One region of the Janthinobacterium sp. SUN100 genome, then DNA from elsewhere that is predicted to be linked to it. Evidence: predicted binding sites of a transcription regulator. Region 1 holds the regulator's gene; each other region holds the start of a gene.
What was found. Region 1 encodes NrdR, which represses ribonucleotide reductase genes. Its sites were predicted from a motif close to CACNANATNTNGTG; they were not measured.

Region 1 (2,269 bases):
TACGTCGACGTGGCCGAGCAACTGGCCATCGACCGCGTGAAACAGCTGTTCGGCGCCGAATGCGCGAACGTGCAGCCGAACTCCGGCTCGCAGGCGAACCAGGGCGTGTTCTTCGCCATGTTGAAACCGGGCGACCTGATCATGGGTATGTCGCTGGCCGAAGGCGGTCACCTGACCCACGGCATGCCGCTGAACATGTCCGGCAAATGGTTTGACGTCGTTTCCTACGGCTTGACGGCGGAAGAAGACATCGACTACGAGGCAATGGAACGCCTGGCCCGCGAACGCAAGCCCAAGCTGATCATCGCCGGCGCGTCGGCATTCTCGAAAAAGATCGACTTCGAACGCTTCAGCAAGATCGCCAAGGAAGTGGGCGCCTACTTCATGGTCGACATGGCCCACTACGCCGGCCTGATCGCCGCCGGCCTGTACCCGAACCCGGTGCCGTTCGCCGACTTCGTCACCTCGACCACGCACAAATCGTTGCGCGGCCCGCGCGGCGGCATCATCCTGATGAAGGCCGAACACGAAAAAGCCATCAACTCGGCCATCTTCCCGGGTATCCAGGGCGGCCCGCTGATGCACGTGATCGCCGGCAAGGCCGTCGCCTTCAAGGAAGCGCTGAGCCCTGAATTCGTCGAATACCAGAAGCAAGTGATCAAGAACGCCGATGTGCTGGCGAAAACCCTGATCAAGCGCGGCCTGCGCATCGTGTCCGGCGGCACCGAATCGCACGTCATGCTGGTCGACCTGCGCGCCAAGAACCTGACGGGCAAGGAAGCCGAAGCCATCCTCGGTTCCGCGCACATCACCTGCAACAAGAACGGCATCCCGAACGACCCGCAAAAACCGTTCGTCACCTCGGGCATCCGCCTGGGCAGCCCGGCGATGACGACGCGCGGTTTCAAGGAAGCGCAAGCGGAAGAAGTGGGCAACCTGATCGCCGACGTGCTGGACAATCCGCATGACGCAGCCACCATCGAGCGCGTGAAAGCGGCCGTGAAAGTACTGGCCGACGCGCACCCTGTGTACGCAGCATAATTATTTGTCCAGAATGTGTCATACGGAGTAAGATTCTGTATGACACATTCCAGTCGTGCCCAAGGGCGCCCGGAGTGATTCGGGCGCCCTTTGTACAAGGGCGGCGATTTCCCGTAATTATTACTATAAAGTTGTAGCCAGCCCATGAAATGTCCATTTTGCCAGCACGGCGACACCCAGGTTCTCGATACGCGCGTATCGGAGGAAGGGGATGCCATTCGGCGCCGCCGCCGCTGCGGCAAATGTGACAAGCGTTTTACCACGTACGAACGCATTGAACTTATCATGCCGGCCGTCGTCAAAAAGAATGGCAGCCGGACGGAGTTCGCTGCGGATAAGTTGCGCGGCAGTTTGATGCTGGCCTTGCGTAAGCGTCCCGTCGCGGCCGCCTCTGTGGATACGGCCATCGCGTCCATCCAGGAAAAGCTGCTTACCAGCGGCTTGCGTGAAGTCGAATCCGGCTATATCGGCGAACTCGTCATGCAGGAACTCAAGCGCCTGGACAAGATCGCCTACATCCGCTTTGCCTCCGTCTACAAGAATTTCGAAGACCTGGCCGAGTTCCAGGACGCGATCGCCGAAGTGGGCCAGGCGCGCAAGCCCTGACGCTCACCCGGACATTCACTTTGCCGACAATGGGGCCGCTCCTGCGCCCCGTGTTCACCATGCCGGCGCTTGCCTGGCAAGCGGTCTGATCAATCCCACCGCCGTTCTTCTCGACTTATCATCGTCCTGTTTGCGCTAGCGCAGACGCGGGTTTTTGCGCGCGCCTATCTTGTAGCTGGGCCGCCTGTTTGTGTGGCTCTTTCTGCGGAAGGGAGTAGCGCATGCACAAGGACGGTCGCACTATGTTTCCTGCGGGTGGCAGCAGCCTTGTCGAAGTGCTGGTGTCGCTGCTGCTGTTGGCGCTGGGCCTGCTGGGTGCCAGCATCCTGCAATTGAACGCCCTGCGCGCGCGCCACGAGTCGGCGCTGCTGTCGGCGGGCGTGCAACTGGCCGCCGGCATGGCCGAGCGCATGCGCGCGAATAACGTGCTCATGAATGGCCCCGATGCGGGCAATCCCTACCTGAACGTGGCCTACGCGGCGGCGGACGGCGCCGAAGCTGGCGGTGGCGCGCCGGACTGTCTTGGCGCTGCCGCCTGCAGCGCGGCCGAACTGGCGCAATTCGACATCGCCGAATGGAAGCAATGGCTGCATGCGGCCTTGCCCGGCGCGCGCCTGCGCAT
Region 2 (2,269 bases), 580 kb from region 1:
AGGTCTGCCATCAAGGCTGGCTCGTCGCCGCGCCACAGGTGGCCCAGGCGCGCGCAATTGATCGTCACCACGCCCAGGGAGCCCGTCTGCTCGGCGGAGCCGAACAGGCCATTGCCCCGTTTCAGCAGTTCGCGCAAGTCCAGCTGCAAGCGGCAGCACATGGAGCGGATCATGTTCGGCTTGAGTTCCGAATTGATGAAATTCTGGAAGTAGGGCAGGCCGTAGCGGGCCGTCATTTCGAACAGGCGTTCGGCATTCTCGCTATGCCAGTCGAAATCCTCGGTGATGTTATAGGTGGGGATGGGGAAGGTGAAGACCCGGCCCTTGGCGTCGCCCGCCATCATGATCTCGATGTAGGCGCGGTTGATCATGTCCATTTCCGCCTGCAGCTCGCCATAGCTGAAGTCCATCTCCTGGCCGGCGATGACGGGAATCTGCTCGCGCAGGTCGTCCGGGCAAACCCAGTCGAAGGTGAGGTTGGTGAACGGCGTCTGCGTGCCCCAGCGCGATGGGACGTTGAGGTTGAAGATCAGTTCCTGCATGTACTGGCGCACGTCTTCGTAGCGCAGGCTGTCCTTGCGGATGTAGGGCGCCATGTAGGTGTCGAAGGAGCTGAACGCCTGCGCGCCGGCCCACTCGTTTTGCAGCGTGCCGAGAAAATTGACGATCTGGCCGATGGCGCTCGACATGTGTTTCGGCGGGCCCGATTCGATCTTGCCCGGCACGCCGTTCAAGCCTTCATGCAGCAGCGTGCGCAGCGACCAGCCGGCGCAATAACCGGCCAGCATGTCGAGGTCGTGGATGTGCAGCGCCGCTTCGCGGTGCGCCGCGCCCACTTCCGGCGGATAGACCTGGTCCAGCCAGTAGTTGGCGATGACCTTGCCCGACACGTTGAGTATCAGGCCGCCCAGCGAGTAACCCTGGTTGGCGTTGGCGTTGACACGCCAGTCGCGCCGGTCCAGGTATTCATTGATGGACGCGGCGACATCGACCTGGCCGCGCGTGGATGGAACTGCATTCGTCGTCATGAAACCTCCAATAAACACAACATGCGGTGTTTTTATGGAGATTAATCACTAAATATAGTGGCGTCAAAGGGCGCGTGCAGTGGCGTGACGAATCCTTGATGCAGGTGAAAAAAGCGCCCCGTTTACTTTTTCGCGCGGCCCTGGCGCAGGATGAAGGCGCTCGCGGCAAAGTAGGCGGCGCCGCAGACGGCGATGCTGAGGACGGAGGCGGGCAGCACGTGCGCCCAGATTTCCCGCGCCGAGAAGGTGCTCCAGCTGGCCACGCGCGCGTCGAACGTGACGTAATTGGCCAGCAGCCAGTAGACGGCCAGCAGTCCCGTGCAGATGGCGGCCTGGCGCGTCACGGGCATGGCGCGGCGCGCGAAGACGGCTTGCAGGAACAGCAGCAGCACGCCCGGATACGCGCCCAGCACTTCGGGCGACAGCACGGAGAGCGCCTCGGCGTCGTAGCCTTCCGTGGGGGTGGCCCACTGCACCTGCAGCACGGTGAGAAACAGGGTGAGCAGGAAGATCAGCAGCGGTTTGCGGGGCATGGCGGGCAATCGAAGAGGGAGAAAAGGGGGCATTTTACAGCCAGGTCAAGCAAGTTGAACGCGCACCAGCCATGCATGCATTCCTTCACCTGCGTCAAGGACTGGGCAGCCTGGGCGGGGCTATAGTCTGCACCCTGAGCCGATACAGGACTGTGAACACCATGATGCTTGAATCAACCACCGCCACCCGCGTGGCCGGACCGCTGGAACTGGTCTGCCCCGCCGGCAGCCTGCCAGCCTTGAAAGCGGCCATCGACAATGGCGCCGACACCGTTTACTTGGGTTTTCGCGACGCCACCAATGCGCGCAATTTCGCCGGCCTCAATTTCGACGAGAAGGCCATCGCCGAGGGCGTGCGCTACGCCCACCAATATGGACGCAAGGTGCTGCTGGCGCTGAACACCTATCCGCAGCCGCACAACTGGGCCGTGTGGCGCAGCGCCATCGACCGCGCCGCCGATGCCGGCATCGACGCCATGATCGTGGCCGATCCGGGCCTGATGGCGTATGCGGCCCAGCACCACCCGCAGCTGCGCCTGCACCTGTCCGTGCAGGGCTCGGCCACCAACTACGAAGCCATCAATTTTTACCATGAACACTTCGGCATCGCCCGCGCCGTGCTGCCGCGCGTGCTGTCGATGGCGCAGGTGGAGCAACTGATCGCCAAGACGGAAGTCGAGATCGAGGTGTTCGGCTTCGGCAGTCTGT
Region 3 (2,269 bases), on a different contig from region 1:
GACGCCTTGCGACTTGCCATTGGTGCCCTTGATGTGGGCACCCAGGGCGCGCACTGGCGTCCAGTCGTTACCCAGGCCGCCTGCGAACTTGGCCAGCAGCGCGTTGTCCTTGATGGCGTCGTAGATGCCTTCCAGGTCATCCGAGACGGTGCTCAGGTAGCACGACGACAGCTGCGAACGCAAGGTGCCCGAGTTGAACAGGGTCGGGGTCGAGCTCATGAAGTCGAACGAGGACAGCAGGCTGTAGAACTCGATGGCGCGCGCTTCGCGGTCCGCCTCGTTCAGCGCCAGGCCCATGGCCACGCGCATGTAGAACGCCTGCGGCATTTCGATGCGCACGTCCTGGATGTGCAGGAAGTAGCGGTCGTACAGGGTTTGCAGGCCGATGTAGCCGAATTGCAAGTCGCGGTCGGCCACGATGGCTTTGGCCAGGCGTTCCAGGTCGAAGCTGGCGAGTACCGGGTTCAGCAGCTCGGCGGCGATGCCCTTGGCGATGTATTGCGGGAAATACGTCAGGTATTCGGCGGCAGCGGCCGCTTGCGGCACTTCCTTGCCGAACACTTCCTTGCGCACCGTGTGCAGCAGGATGCGGGCCGTGACCTGGCTGTAGGCAGGGTCTTTCTCCATCAGCGCGCGCGCTGCCAGGATGGCCGACTTGTGCAGTTCTTCCACCGGCACGCCGTCGTACAGGTTTTTCACGGTTTCAGCCAGGATGGCGTCGGCATCGACGTGCTTTTCCAGGCCGGCGCAGGCGGCGTTGATCAGGTCGCGCACTTCCTGCATGTCCAGCAGGCGGCGCACGCCGTTGTCGGTCACGTTCAATTGCGGTGCGGAAACTTGCGCGGAGGCGCCTTGCGCTTCCTTCTGCAGGCGGCGCTCTTCCATGTGCTTGGCGCGGTACAACACGTAGGCACGCGCCACGTCGTGCTCGCCCGAACGCATCAGCGACAGTTCCACCTGGTCTTGCACGTCTTCGATATGGAAGGTGCCGCCGCCCGGGTGGCGGCGCACCAGCGCAGCGACCACGCCGTCGGTCAATTGTTCCACCAGTTCGCGGATGCGGGCCGAGGCTGCGCCCTGGCCGCCGTTAACGGCCAAAAACGCCTTGGTCATGGCGATGGCGATCTTCGAAGGCTCAAATGCCACCACCGCGCCGTTGCGGCGGATGATGCGATAGTCGCCCAATGCCGCGCCCGTGCTCGCCACGCTGTTGGCCGCGCCTGGCGCTGGCGATACTGGCGTTGGATGGATGGAAATATCTTGTGGTGATTGCATTGAAGCTCCCGTTGTCAGCTAAAGTCAGCCTGCAGTTTTGCTGCCGCGTGTGTTGTTGAATAGAACGCCCGATGGTCAGGGTTTCTTCAGGTATTTGTTGCTAAATAGTAAATTCATAGTGCATAAAACAGGTCAGTATCCATCTCGCCACACCGCACTGCCCGGCTGGCGCAAAACACGATCAAGGGTGATAAACCGCCAGTTCCAGTGCTTTATCAGCAATCCGGGTAGCTTTGACAATAATTCTGAAAACGTCTGTGATGGCACTACATATAGTCTTTACATCCAACTTCTGCACTAATTGTAGTACCCATCGAAGGGCGATGCAATAGTTTTCCGGCATCCGTCGGCGTAATTTTTTGTATTTTCATATACGATTTCGGTTGACTTTTCAGGGCATGGCTGGGAAGCCCAATCCACGCGAAGTAAGCGCTAACGCAGCTTGTCCGCTCAGGGTTTCCAGCCAGCATTCTTGATAAAAATGCCAGTCAAAAAACGGCCCCGGATCCGTCTTCCTGCCCGGCGCGATATGCTCGTGGCCGCGCACCTGGGACAGCCCGTAGCGCGCCACCAGCGCCGCCGTCAGCGCCGCCAGCACATGGTATTGCCGCCGCTGGAACGGCACATCGTCCGCGCCTTCCATTTCGATACCGATGGAATAGCCATTGCACTGCGGGCGTCCTTCGAAGGCGGACGCGCCCGCATGCCAGGCACGTTGATCAGCAGAAACATATTGCAACAACGCACCATCGCGCCGCACAAAAAAGTGCGCCGACACCTGCAAGCCACGCAGGTCGGCGAAAGAAGGATCGGCATTATAATCTACCCGGCCCGTAAACAAGTCCGACACATGCGGCCCGCCAAAGCGGCCACCCGGCAAACTGATGTTATGGATCACCAGCAAATCGACTTGCGCACCGTCCGGGCGCGCATCGTAGTATTGGGAGTCATAGCGCAGCGCGCCATCGCACCAGCCATCTTCATCTATCGTCCA

Region 2: O0881_RS13440 (ribonucleoside triphosphate reductase) is a predicted target of NrdR. The motif match lies at 1,075-1,088, and genes of this name have one in related genera.
Region 3: O0881_RS22585 (ribonucleoside-diphosphate reductase subunit alpha) is a predicted target of NrdR. The motif match lies at 1,540-1,553, and genes of this name have one in related genera.

What each region holds. Positions count from the first base shown of each region.
Region 1 covers NZ_JAPUBU010000002.1:831,834-834,102, reverse strand. The annotation lists gene glyA (serine hydroxymethyltransferase) at 1-1,041, shown strand, start outside; gene nrdR (transcriptional regulator NrdR) at 1,186-1,647, shown strand; gene pilV (type IV pilus modification protein PilV) at 1,869-2,269, shown strand, end outside.
Region 2 covers NZ_JAPUBU010000002.1:256,229-258,497, reverse strand. The annotation lists gene O0881_RS13440 (ribonucleoside triphosphate reductase) at 1-1,028, opposite strand, end outside; gene O0881_RS13435 (hypothetical protein) at 1,151-1,561, opposite strand; gene O0881_RS13430 (peptidase U32 family protein) at 1,726-2,269, shown strand, end outside.
Region 3 covers NZ_JAPUBU010000004.1:557,794-560,062, reverse strand. The annotation lists gene O0881_RS22585 (ribonucleoside-diphosphate reductase subunit alpha) at 1-1,275, opposite strand, end outside; gene ampD (1,6-anhydro-N-acetylmuramyl-L-alanine amidase AmpD) at 1,667-2,269, opposite strand, start outside; gene O0881_RS22575 (sigma-54 dependent transcriptional regulator) at 2,256-2,269, opposite strand, start outside.